2 regions of the Limosilactobacillus albertensis genome follow, and region 2 is predicted to be linked to the other one. Evidence: a T-box and tRNA genes for the amino acid it is inferred to sense, from the RefSeq annotation. Region 2 holds a T-box; the other holds one or more tRNA genes.

Region 1 (9,827 bases), on a different contig from region 2:
ATCAGTTTGCTTAATCTTTAAGCTAAACGGTTCATTTGAATGATCCGCGTTATTTTGCGTCGTATTCCGCGTAATTGTTAAATTATTCGTTTCCATATGCATTCCATTTTCCTGCGGTACTAAATATTTAGTTACCGGTAGCCCATCGACATGGAAGACTCCTTTTTTTGCTCCAGCCATTCGGTCAGGGTAAGTTTCGCCAGACAGTCCTTGATAATCAAAACCAGTCGCCACCGTTGGCATAACAAAACGCATTCCTACTACGGGTAACCCCGGTAAGTCTTTATGCCCTTGATAATGCATGGTTACCTTGATTTCACCGTTTGCCATCACTTCATAGGCCACACTTGTCGTCGTTGATGGAACAGTCAATGTTTCAAACGTATACTCAATCTTAACATTCGTAGCAAATACCGAATCGCTAAATTCATTGGTTATCGGGGCAATCGGTAATTCATCAAATTCCTGGCCGTCAACAGTCAGCTTAATTCCAACACACTTATGAAATGCATCAGCAGCAAGCCATTGCGCAGACCGAATGTTAAAGCCGTTTCCGCGGTCATTATCAGTTGTTGCGCGCCAAAATGTCGGCATTGGTTCACGATATAGCCACTCTTTACCATTTAGCTTAAGCGATTCAAGTCCGCCACGTTCATAACTGAAAATGTAATGAAAATCTTCACTGCTAAGTCCTAATGTGCCATCACCATATATCACGCGTAATTTATTTGTGTAAGCCATAGTAATATCTTACCTCCTGCATTGCTGGCTTTGGTGTCCGATCAGCAAACATTAAGCCATCTCCTGAGAACTCGTAATCTGAGTGACGATCATCAAAATCACCACCATAACGCATTACTTCTTGACCACTTACGGGATCCTTAACAAGGAGTGCCTGGTCAATGAAGTCCCAAATAAAGCCGCCAAAGTATTGTGGATATTTGTCAAGCAATGCAATATATGAACCCATTCCACCATCAGAATTGCCCATGTCATGCATATATTCACATTCCATAAATGGCTTATCAGGATTATTCTTCAGGTATTCTTCAACCTCTTTAGGCGGCAAGTACATCCAACTTTCAACATCCGAAATCCGCTCACGATATTCAGGAGTATGACAAACACCTTCATAGTGGACAAGGCGGCTATCATCATGTTCCTTATAGAATTCGTTCATTTTGACAACATTATCGCCAGCGTATGATTCATTACCCAGTGACCAGAATAAAATCGATGGGTGATTCTTGAATGTTTCATAGTTAGTCCGTGCCCGATCAACTACTACTTCACGCCATTGCGGAACTGAACCAGGAACATTGTATGATGGCTCAATTGCACCCATCTTTTGCCAAGTAGCATGAGATTCCAAGTTGTTTTCAGCCATCATGTAAATTCCATTATCATCACAAAGGTAATACCAAGGAATCTGATCAGGATAGTGACATGTTCGCACGGCGTTAATATTATTTTCCTTAAATGTCTTAATATCGCTCGTCATATCATCCATCGTAATCGCCCGACCACGTTTAGCGTTCCACTCATGGCGGTTTACACCATTAATAATTAGCCGCTTTCCGTTTAATAGCACGACATGATCTTGATTAACTTCAATCCGTCGAAAACCAAAACGATACGGAACAAGTTCAAGTAACTTTCCTTCATCATCGCGAATTTCTACTAATAGTTGATAAAGGTACGGATCATGGTTATCCCACAAGTGGATATTCTCCAAAAACTGGTCCTGAACCTTTACCGTTGGGGCAACAGGATGGGTTTCATTAACGAGGATATTTCCATCACTATCAACTACCCGAATATTAACATTGCCCGTTTTCTCACCTTGGAGCTGGAGGTCAACGTTAAAAATACCATCCTGATAATTATCAGTAACAGTTGGCCGAATATTAAGATCTTCAACATGAACAAGGGGCTGAGCTAATAAGTTCACACTTCGGAAGATCCCCGAAAAGCGGAACATATCTTGGTCCTCAATCCACGAGGCAGTACTATGCTTGAAAACTTCTACTGCTAAAACATTAGCTTCATCCTGAATATAAGGGGTCAAATCAAATTCGGACGGGGTAAAGCTATCCTCAGCGTAGCCAATAAAGTGCCCATTAAGCCATAAGTAAATTGCCCGCTCTACACCATCAAAACGAATCCGGATTTGTTTACCACGCAAGGCAGGGTCAAGATCAAACCGTTTCAAGTACGCGCCGACGGTATTATCATCACCATCGCTAAAAGATCCTTCTTGAGAATCATCGGGACTAAGAGCATATGCAGGTCGCCGATAGATTTTCCCTTCCCATGGGATTAAGGTATTAATATAGTTGTTCTGGGCATAGTTATTTAATTCAATTTCGCTTGGTACTTCAATCGTATCAAAGCTGCTACTGTCATAATCCTTGGCATAAAATTCACTTACCCGCTCACGAGGATTTTTAGCGAACTTAAATTGCCATTTTCCATCTAAACTCTGCACAAACCTGCTATCATCACGACGCCATTCATCATAATCACCATAGTAATAGTGGTCACTATGTGCTGCTAGTTGATTAACCCGAAACGTTTCCGGATCATCAAGCCATTTGATATTTGCATCCATCGATAAGTCCCTCCTCGTTACTAACTACAACATCTAAAGTATAGCGCTTTCATTAACGAGATAGCAAGCTAAGAAGTAAAATTTAAGTAAAGTTTATTAATAAAAATTTAAAATAAAAAAGCTCCGAGTATACATACTCAGAGCTTTTTTATAGTGCGGCCGAGAGGACTTGAACCTCCACGGTCATAATCGACCATAAGATCCTTAATCTTACGCGTCTGCCAGTTCCGCCACGGCCGCATATCAACCAACGAATATTATTATAGCAAGATACCTATTCGTTGGCAACAACTTTTTTTAATTTTTTAAAATAAAATGGTGTCCACACCGTCGGCAAACATAACGGTGGGTGTTAAAACGCCGTTGTCGCGCTATTTCAACGCCGCAACCTGTACAAATATAATGCCATTTTCGCTTAACATTACGTTTTGCTTTGCTGGTAGGCGGTGCATATCGTGATCCGCCGACTTGCGCTAACAGCGTCTTAAACGCCTGGCTTCGATGATGATAATCCATTCCGAGCAAATGTAAATGGTAATGACATAATTCATGAAGGACGACTTGCCGAAGATTATTGAGGTCAAATTCAGTGTACATTAACGGATTAATATCAATATGGTGGTCACTTAAATGATAACGCCCACCTGTTGTTTTCAAGCGCTTATTAAAAAATACCTTGTGCACAAAATCGCGCCCAAAGTATTTTTGCGACCATTGTTCGGTCAAGCGTTGTAATTCCGCATTAGTCATTTGCGACCGTCTCCGGTTCAATCATGGTTAATTGAATTCGCTGGCGTTTCAAATCTACATCATCAATCCACACGTCCACAATATCACCAACTGCGACAATTGCCCGTGGATCACGAATAAATTGCTTACTCATCTTTGAAACATGAACTAATCCATCATGCTTAACACCAATATCAACAAAGGCACCAAAATCGACAACATTACGGACCGTTCCTTGAAGTTTCATTCCTGGTTGAAGGTCTTCAATTGTCATTACATCATGACGCAATAATGGTGCCGGCATCGAGTCACGGAGGTCACGCCCCGGCTTTTGCAAAGATGAAATAATATCATTAACCGTTTCTGTCCCTACTTGGTCATCAGTAAATTGATTAATATCAAGTGCTTTTAACTTCTTTTCAGCAGCGGGTGTTCCCAGATCATTGATATCAATTCCTGCTGCCTCCATGATTTTCTGCGCAACTTGGTAACTTTCCGGATGGACATCGGTATTATCTAATGGGTTTTCACCGTCGATAATCCGTAAGAAGCCAACCGATTGCTGGTAAGCTTTAGGTCCTAAACGAGGAACCTGCTTTAATTGCGTACGGTTAGTATAGCGGCCATTTTCGTCCCGGTAAGTAACGATATTTTTGGCAATTGTCTTATTTAGTCCCGAGATTCGCGTTAATAGTTGGTAACTAGCAGTATTGAGGTTAACTCCGACACGGTTTACAGCTCGTTCAACAATTGTCTCTAATTCGCCGCTTAATTCTTTCTTCGGTAAATCATGTTGATACTGGCCAACCCCTACCGCTTGTGGGTCAATTTTTACCAATTCTGCTAACGGATCCTGTAGTCGTCGGCCGATGCTAATTGCACTCCGCTGTTCAACATGAAGGTCCGGAAATTCATCCCGTGCTTCCTTACTTGCCGAATAGACAGAGGCCCCTGCTTCATTCACAATTACGTAATAGATTGGACGCTCAATCTTTTTTAGCGCTTCAGCTACAAATTGTTCTGACTCACGACTGGCCGTTCCGTTACCAATGGCGATCATTTCAACATGGTACTTTTCTAGTAAGTCAATAAATTCACCCTCTGCAGCTGCCCGTTGTTTTTCTGGAGCTGGTTTGTGCGGGTAAATAACGGCTTTAGTTAAAAACTTGCCATTTTCATCAAGGACGGCTAACTTACAACCAGTACGGTAGGCAGGGTCAAATCCTAACACAACTTTCCCCTTAATTGGCGCTTGCATCAATAAATGGTAAAGGTTTTCACCAAAGACCTTTATTGCTTGTTCATCTGCACCTTCTGTTAATTGCCGCCGTAATTCACGTTCGATTGCTGGGCCTAAGAACCGCTTATAGGCATCCTGGTAGGCTTCTTCAATAAATTCAGTAGCATCATTTTGCTTTTGCGTCCTTATAAGGCGGAAATGAAGGTAATTCATTATTGGTGCCTCATCAACTGTTATTTTTACATTGAGGATTCCCTCTTTTTCACCACGATTAAAAGCAAGAATCTGGTATGAATTTAACTTTTGCACTGAACTTGAAAATTCATAGTATTGCTTATAGGTTCCTAGTTCATCCTTTTCTTCCCCGTCGCGCTTTACGCTGGTTTCTAATTGACCATGCTGGGCTGTATAATTTCGTAACCATCCCCGAACTGTTGCCATTTCGCTAATCGCTTCTGCAAGGATCTCATGCGCCCCCGCTAATGCACTCTCAGCATCTGGTACATCCTCATTGATAAATTCTTGGGCCTTAGTTGTTAAATCATCGTCTGGATACGATAACAACCAATTTGCTAACGGTGCAAGTCCATGTTGTCGTGCTTGCTGAGCCTTCGTTTGCCGCTTTTGCTTATATGGCAAATAAAGGTCCTCTACTTCTTGTAATTCAGTTGCATTATTAATTTGTTTTTCCAGAGCAGGAGTTAGTTTGCCAAGCTCTTTAATTTTATTGATGACCGTTGCTTGACGTTCGCGTAATGTAGTTACACGGTGATATTCATCCCGAATAGCCTGTAGTTGAACTTCATCAAGCGTTCCCGTCATTTCTTTACGGTAGCGGGCAATAAAAGGAATAGTATTTCCTTCGTCCATTAATCCGAGGGCTGCTTTAATTTGTTGCGGGCGAATATCAGGTAATTGTTTGCTAACAAGTTGAAGTGTTTCCTCTTCCATTTTCATCCTCCTAAAAATTGAGGAGACTGAGTTGCGTCCCAGCCTCCTCATGTTAATTAATTCTTATTATTTCCACCATGTATCATAAGGAGCAATTGGTAAATGACGTTTATGCTGTGTTCGACGATACCAGCTTTCAATCTTTTCTGCTGCTTCTGTTGAAACCGCACGTCCTTCTAAAAAGTCATCAATTTCTTCATAGCGGACACCAAGTGCTTCTTCATCTGGCCGCATTGGCTTATCTTCCTCAAGATCTGCTGTCGGTGTCTTGTCATAAAGCTTAGCCGGTGCATTTAAGGATTTTAAAAGAGCCTTCCCTTGACGCTTATCCAGTCCGGCAAGCGGCGTTATATCCGCACCGCCATCACCAAATTTAGTATAGAAACCAGTTACCGCTTCTGCTGCATGATCGGTTCCCACAACTGCGCCGCCATTTTGACCAGCGATTGCGTATTGGACAATCATCCGTTCACGAGCCTTGATATTGCCCTTATTAAAATCACTAATTACCGCGCCAGCCGCAGTTAATGAGTTAACCATTGCATCAGTGGCGGCTTTAATATTAACACGCATCATTTTATCGGGCTTAATAAAATCATTAATTGCGGACATCGCATCTGACTCATCAGCCTGTTCACCGTAAGGAAGACGGACTGCAATAAATTGGTAGTCAGCATTTCCGGTCTCTTTACGTAATTTTTCCACTGCCAATTGAGAAAGGCGTCCAGCTAATGTTGAATCCTGTCCCCCAGAAATTCCCAATACCAACGTCTTCATGTTAGTAGTTTGGAGAAAATCACATAAGAATTGAACCCGCTTGTCAATCTCAGCTTCAGGATCAATTTGCGCATTAACTCCCAATGCGTTAATTATTTCTTCTTGACACTTTCGCACTGTTTCTTACCTCTATTTATTCAATGATTTAACATATTCGTGAACTTGATGGATTAGTTTTAATTTATTGTCATAACATTTCTGCGATAAGTCCACTGGATATACTTCCGGATTTAAGTCCCGCTTGTATTCATCCCACAACGCATTCAAACTCTCAAAGCGGTGTTGGCGGCTTTCTTCTAGTGTTGGTTCATCATAAACAAACTTACCGTCTTGCCAAATAGGTTTTAACATTGGACGCGCGGTAAAGTCTTCAACATCTTTTTGCTGAAGAGGGAAGTTCGGATTAAACATATTAAGTGATTTTTCCTTACGCGGATCTTCATCTACTAAAGTAATGTAATCCCCTTCGCTCTTTCGGTCAGCACGGTCATTAATCCGCCATACCTGCTTTTTACCAGGAGTTGACATTTTTCCAACATTATTAGAGAGCTTAATAGTGTCAACAAGGTTACCATTTTCATCTTCAATAGCAACCAGTTTATATACTGCCCCTAAAGTGGGTTGATCATAAGCAGTAATTAACTTAGTACCAATTCCCCAAGTATCAATCTTAGCTCCTTGCATTTGGAGATTCTGGATTGTTTTTTCGTCTAAACCATTGGATGCAATAATCTTAGCATCAGGGAATCCGGCATCATCAAGCATTTTACGGACCTTCTTGGACAAGTAGGCCATATCGCCACTATCAATGCGGACACCAATAAAGTTAATCTTATCACCAAATTCCTTTGCAACCTTAATGGCATTAGGAACCCCGCTCTTCAAAGTGTCAAAAGTGTCAACAAGGAAGACACAGTTATGGTGCGTCTCCGCATATGCTTTAAAAGCATCATAGTCATTCATATATACCTGCACTAGGGCATGGGCATGCGTTCCCGAAATAGGAATGCCAAACAACTTACCCGCACGAACATTGCTAGTTGCATCAAAGCCGCCAATGTAGGCTGCCCGCGTTCCCCATAAAGCTGCATCCAGCTCTTGTGCTCGACGTGAACCAAACTCCATTACGATTTGGTTGCCAACGATGGACTTAATCCGTGAAGCCTTTGTTGCCACCATAATTTGATAATTAAGAATATTTAAAATAGCAGTTTCTATTAACTGTCCTTCGATGATTGGTGCATCAACTTGAATAATAGGCTCATGATTAAATACAAGGTCTCCTTCTTCAAAGCTATTGATTGAACCAGTAAATTTAAAATCACGTAAATATTCTAAGAAGTCATCATCAAATTGATTGGTGGATTTCAAGTATTCAATATCGCTATCAGTAAAACGCAATTGCTTTACATAACGAATAATGTGATCTAAGCCGGCAAAAACAGCATACCCATTATTAAATGGCATTTTACGAAAAAAGGCTTCAAAAACAGCACGACGGTTCCCCATCCCCTTTTTCCAGTAAGTCTGCATCATACTTAATTCATATGCATCGGTATGGAGGGTAAGGCTATCGTCCGGATAATCAAATTTCATTAGTATAGTTCCTCTCAAAAGTAGTATTGTTAATCAGTATTGTAACACGGATTATTAATAAACCTTAAAATTTACTTTTCAAAAACAAACTCAAACCGCGAGCCAACATATTGAGTGTGAACATACTCAAATGGTCGTCCGTCTTGGAGATATGACAATTGAGTCATCCGCAAAAGGGCATCTCCTCGTTTGATCTGTAAGTAACTAGCAATTTTTTCAGTTGCCTTTGTTGCTGAAATATGCTGAATAGCATGTCCCGGATAAAGGTTCGCTTTTTCTTCTAAGGTCCGATAAAAAGATGTGGTAATTTCTTCTTTGCTAAACTGTTGGACAAGGCTGGCTGGTACGGTTGCAATTTCATAACAAATCGGTACCTCATTACCATAGCGTACTCGTTCCATTCGCAGAACCTGCTCGTCAGGCCCTAATTTCAGCTTCTCCACTTCTGTTTGTGATGGAATGGTTAAGTGATAGGAAATCGTCTTGCTAGCTGCTTTTTTGCCCATGGCATCCATCAATTCAGTAAAACTTGTCACCCCTGACATTTTTTCCTGAACTTTCCGGTTAGCAACAAATGTTCCTGAACCAACACGGCGTTCAAGAATCCCCTCGTCAACTAATGCCTGAATTGCTTGCCGCAAGGTCATCCGACTGACGCTAAAGTCATTAGCAAGCTCACGTTCAGCCGGAATTTTCTCACCAACTTTCCACTTGCCATCTTCAATATTTTTTCTTAATTGATTATGAATTTGAATATAGACAGGTGAACTCATTTCTCTTTCCTCCTTACGCCATTGTTTGTTAAACATTGCGTATGCTATATATTTTACATCATTCTAACAGCCTAGACCAATTTACTGAAATACTTTCATTGGATTAACAAAAATTAGGAACCATTGAGAAGTCATTTTCTCTGGTTCCTAATTTTAATCGTTAATATTTAATGTTACTTTTGGCGTAATTTTAATGCCCGTTCAAGTGAGCGATCGACAATGATTGACTGTGAATCGGCAACCGGATACTCGGTTTCTGGATCCATCTCTTCTGCAAAGGACAATTCGGTACAACCCAGAATTACCACATCTGCTCCTTGTTCTTCAATCATTTTACGGACCAACTCATGATATTTTTTACCGTCAGAATGACCCGCTTCTTTAATATCATGGTAAATTAAGTCTTCCGTCATCTCTGCAATTTCAGGTGTCGGTTTAATCTCTTCATAACCGGCAGCTTTGATATATGGGTCATATAAATTAGCGGCTAATGTCCCTTCCGTTGCTAAGAGACCAACCTTTTTTGCATCTGGTTTAATCTTTTTTATCTCATCAACAGTTGCTTGCAGCATATTTAAGATTGGAATTTCCGTTGCTGCCTGTAACTTATCAAAGGAGTAGTGAGCCGTATTACAAATTAATACGAAGAATGCAGGATTCAAAAGGCTCTGCTGTTTAATATCCTCAATCAGGGCCTCATTAGGATCCGGCTGACTATGGTCGAGAATCCAGGTGGTTCGATCGGGAACCGTTGCATGGTTAACAACTAAATAATTCAAATAATCCTGATCACGGTGAATCGGCGTTCTCTTATCTAACAGACGTACATAACTCTCCGTTGCTAACGTACCCATTCCGCCTAAAATTGTAAAAAATTGTTGCATTTTAATCTGCACGCCCTTTCTTAGCGATAGCCTATGATAATAGCGCCACAAAGATCGGCCCTAATAACGTAATTCCAATATTACCAACTACAAAAGCTGGAGTAAAGGCCGCAGCATAATATGCTCCTCCTTCCGGTCCTGCTTTTTGCGAAATTTCATTCATCGCCGCTGCAATCGTCCCCGAGCCCGTCAATGCGCCAATCAAGGCCAACGGTTCCATCTTTAACACGTATCGGCCAAAAAATAGCGTTAAGAGATGCGGCATA
Region 2 (3,821 bases):
TCTGAAGGACATCCAGATAAGATTGCTGACCAAATTAGTGACGCGATTTTGGATGCGTTACTCGAAAAGGACCCAGACTCACGGGTCGCTGTCGAGACATCAGTTACTACCGGATTAGTATTGGTCTTTGGTGAAGTTTCAACAAAGGCTTACGTTAATATTCAAAAGATTGTGCGTGATACAATCAGAAAAATTGGCTACACTGATGGTAAATACGGCTTTGATGCTGATAATTGTGCAGTTATTACGGCAATTGATGAACAGTCACCCGATATTGCTCAAGGGGTTGATGATTCCTTAGAGACACGTGAAGGAGATGCTGATCCGCTTGACCAGATTGGTGCTGGTGACCAGGGGCTGATGTTTGGTTATGCAACTGATGAGACACCTGAATATATGCCGCTTACATTAGTGCTGAGCCACAAATTGATGCGCAAGATTGCCCGATTACGTAAAGACGGTGTTATTCCTTATCTTCGTCCAGATGCTAAGGCTGAGGTAACAGTTGAATATGATGAAAATGACAAACCGCTTCGTGTTGATACGGTTGTTTTGAGTACTCAACATGACCCAGAAGCCTCCCTTGACCAAATCAAGAAGGACGTTAAGGAACAGGTTATTAAAGCTGTAATTCCAGCTAAGTACCTTGATGATAAGACCAAGTACTTCATTAATCCAACAGGCCGGTTCGTAATCGGTGGTCCACAAGGGGATGCCGGGTTAACTGGTCGTAAGATTATTGTTGATACCTATGGCGGAGCTGCTCACCATGGTGGTGGAGCATTTTCAGGTAAGGACGCTACAAAGGTTGACCGGTCTGCTAGTTATGCTGCTCGTTATATTGCTAAAAATATTGTGGCAGCTGGCTATGCTAAAAAAGCAGAGATCCAAGTGGCTTATGCAATTGGGGTAGCGGAACCAGTATCGATTATGATTAATACTTATGGTACAGGTACACGCTCAGAAGAAGAATTAATTGCTGCAGTTCGTAAGGTATTTGACTTGCGGCCAGCTGGTATTATCGAAATGCTCGACTTAAAACGGCCAATTTACAAGCAAACAGCTGCTTATGGCCATTTTGGTCGGACTGACGTTGATTTACCATGGGAACATTTAGACAAAGTAGACGACTTAAAAGCAATTTTAGGCTAATAATTAAATCTTATACTTGCAATCACTGATGGTGGTTGTTACAATAAGCGTTAAATATTTGATCGTAATAGAAATAGTAGTTTTTGATTTAGTCATCAGAGATCCTGTGGTGGTGTGAACAGGAGGCAGGTCATTAATGAACTCATCTAGTGTGATTGTTACTGAACTTTATAGTAGGTAATGACGTTTACCACGTTAAGGTACTAAGCGCCATGATTTTCATGGAAAACGGGTGGTACCGCGGATTGATTTCGTCTCGTAGATATTTTCTACGGGACTTTTTTATTACGATAATTAGAATTTAACAGTAAGGAGTAGACGAAAATGGCTTACGATCATAAGACGATTGAAAAAAAGTGGCAAAAGTTTTGGAAAAAGAATAAGACTTTTAAAGCTGACCTTAATAAAGATAAGAAAAAATACTATGCATTAGACATGTTCCCTTATCCATCTGGTCAGGGATTACACGTTGGACACCCAGAAGGTTATACTGCTACCGATGTAATGTCACGGATGAAGCGGATGCAGGGCTTTAATGTTTTACATCCAATGGGGTGGGATGCATTTGGTTTACCAGCTGAACAATATGCATTAAAGACTGGCCACAATCCTAAAGACTTTACGAATAAGAACATTGACCACTTCCGCGACCAAATTCAATCACTTGGTTTTTCTTATGACTGGGATCGGGAAGTAAATACGACTGATCCTAAGTTCTATAAGTGGACCCAATGGATTTTTGAACAGCTCTACAAGAAAGGTCTTGCTTACGAAAGTGAGATTATGGTTAACTGGGCCCCTGACTTTATGGGCGGAACAGTTGTTGCCAATGAAGAAGTAGAAGATGGTAAGACTAAACGGGGCGGTTACCCGGTATACCGAAAGCCAATGCGGCAATGGGTTTTAAAGATTACTGCTTATGCTGACCGCCTAATTGATGACCTGGACCTTGTTGACTGGCCAGAGAGTGTTAAGGAAATGCAACGTAACTGGATTGGCCGTTCTGAAGGTGCTTCCGTTTACTTCCCAGTTGTTGGGGATGAAGATACGAAGATTGAAGTCTTTACTACTCGTGCAGATACGTTGTTTGGTGCTTCCTATGTTGTTCTTGCGCCAGAACAAGAATTAGTTGACCAATTAACAACGCCAGAACACAAAGCGGAAGTTGAAAAATACAAGGAAGAGGCTTCACGGCGGTCGGATCTTGAACGGACTGACTTAAATAAGGATAAGACTGGGGTATTTACCGGTTCTTACGTTATTAATCCAGTAAATGGCGAAAAATTACCAATCTGGATTAGTGATTATGTTCTTGCATCATACGGAACCGGTGCTGTTATGGCTGTTCCATCAGGTGATCAACGGGATTATGATTTTGCTACTAAGTTTGACTTACCAATCAAGCCAATCATCGAGGGAGCAGATATTTCAGAAGGTGCCTTTGATGGTGATGGTAAACATATTAACTCTGGCTTCCTCAACGGATTAAATAACGCTGAGGCTAAGCAAAAGATGATTGACTGGCTAGAAGAGCATGATGCTGGTCATAAGAAAGTTAACTACCGTCTGCGGGACTGGATTTTCAGCCGCCAACGTTATTGGGGTGAACCAATTCCGGTTATTCATTGGGATGACGGCACAACTTCACTAGTTCCTGAAGATGAACTTCCGCTTGAATTACCAAAGACTGATAACATTGAACCATCAGGAACCGGTGAGAGTCCGCTTGCAAATGTAGAAGACTGGGTTAACGTTTACGATGAAAATGGTCGTCATGGTTTGCGAGAAACTAATACAATGCCACAATGGGCTGGTTCATCATGGTACTGGCTTCGTTATACTGATCCGGATAATGATCAAGAATTTGCCTCCAAAGAAGCACTTGATTACTGGTCACCAGTAGATCTTTATGTTGGTGGTGCTGAACATGCCGTTCTTCACTTGCTCTACGCACGATTCTGGCACAAAGTTCTCTATGACCTTGGCCTTGTCCCAACTAAGGAACCATTCATGAAGCTCGTTAATCAAGGAATGATCCTAGGTTCTAACCATGAAAAGATGTCCAAGTCAAAAGGAAATGTCGTTAACCCTGATGATATTGTTGACCAATATGGTGCTGATACTCTTCGGCTTTACGAAATGTTCATGGGACCGCTTGAAGAATCTGTACCTTGGGATGAAAAAGGATTACACGGTGCTAACAAGTGGGCTCAACGTGTATGGCGGTTATTGATGGATGATAATAACCATCTTCGTGACCGAGTATCAACATTCAATGATGGTAAGCTAACCAAGGTTTATAATCAAACAGTTAAAAAGGTTACCGAAGATTATGAACGGATGCACTTTAATACCGCTATTTCCCAATTAATGGTCTTCGTTAATGAAGCTTACAAGGCTGATGACTTACCAGTAGAATACATGAAGGGCTTTGTTAAAATGATTGCTCCAATAATGCCTCATATGGCTGAAGAGCTTTGGAGCCAATTTGGTGAGAGTGATACAATTACTTATCAGCCATGGCCAACTTACGATCCAAAAGCGTTGGTTGAAGATGAAGTTGAAATGATTGTTCAAGTTAACGGCAAGGTTCGCGCAAAGATCAAGATGGCCAAGGATACTGACCGTGATGAAGCCCAACAACTTGCATTGGCAAACGAACATGTTAA

Evidence for each region. A T-box is a leader RNA that pairs with one kind of tRNA and senses whether it is charged. The one in region 2 lies ahead of leuS (leucine--tRNA ligase), so its partner is inferred to be a tRNA-Leu.
Region 1: it has a tRNA-Leu gene. The T-box ahead of leuS (leucine--tRNA ligase) is inferred to sense a tRNA for this amino acid. The anticodon was not compared.

The regions. Positions count from the first base shown of each region.
Region 1 is NZ_JACIVD010000053.1:39,055-48,881, forward strand. Features, by position in the region: gene H5S41_RS02935 (beta-galactosidase small subunit) at 1-741, opposite strand, end outside; gene H5S41_RS02940 (glycoside hydrolase family 2 TIM barrel-domain containing protein) at 725-2,611, opposite strand; tRNA gene H5S41_RS02945 (tRNA-Leu) at 2,766-2,851, opposite strand; gene H5S41_RS02950 (SprT family protein) at 2,909-3,361, opposite strand; gene H5S41_RS02955 (Tex family protein) at 3,354-5,531, opposite strand; gene nadE (NAD(+) synthase) at 5,598-6,425, opposite strand; gene H5S41_RS02965 (nicotinate phosphoribosyltransferase) at 6,438-7,904, opposite strand; gene H5S41_RS02970 (GntR family transcriptional regulator) at 7,976-8,677, opposite strand; gene H5S41_RS02975 (aspartate/glutamate racemase family protein) at 8,851-9,561, opposite strand; gene H5S41_RS02980 (aspartate-alanine antiporter-like transporter) at 9,593-9,827, opposite strand, start outside.
Region 2 is NZ_JACIVD010000074.1:24,018-27,838, forward strand. Features, by position in the region: gene metK (methionine adenosyltransferase) at 1-1,152, shown strand, start outside; T-box leader at 1,207-1,414, shown strand; gene leuS (leucine--tRNA ligase) at 1,477-3,821, shown strand, end outside.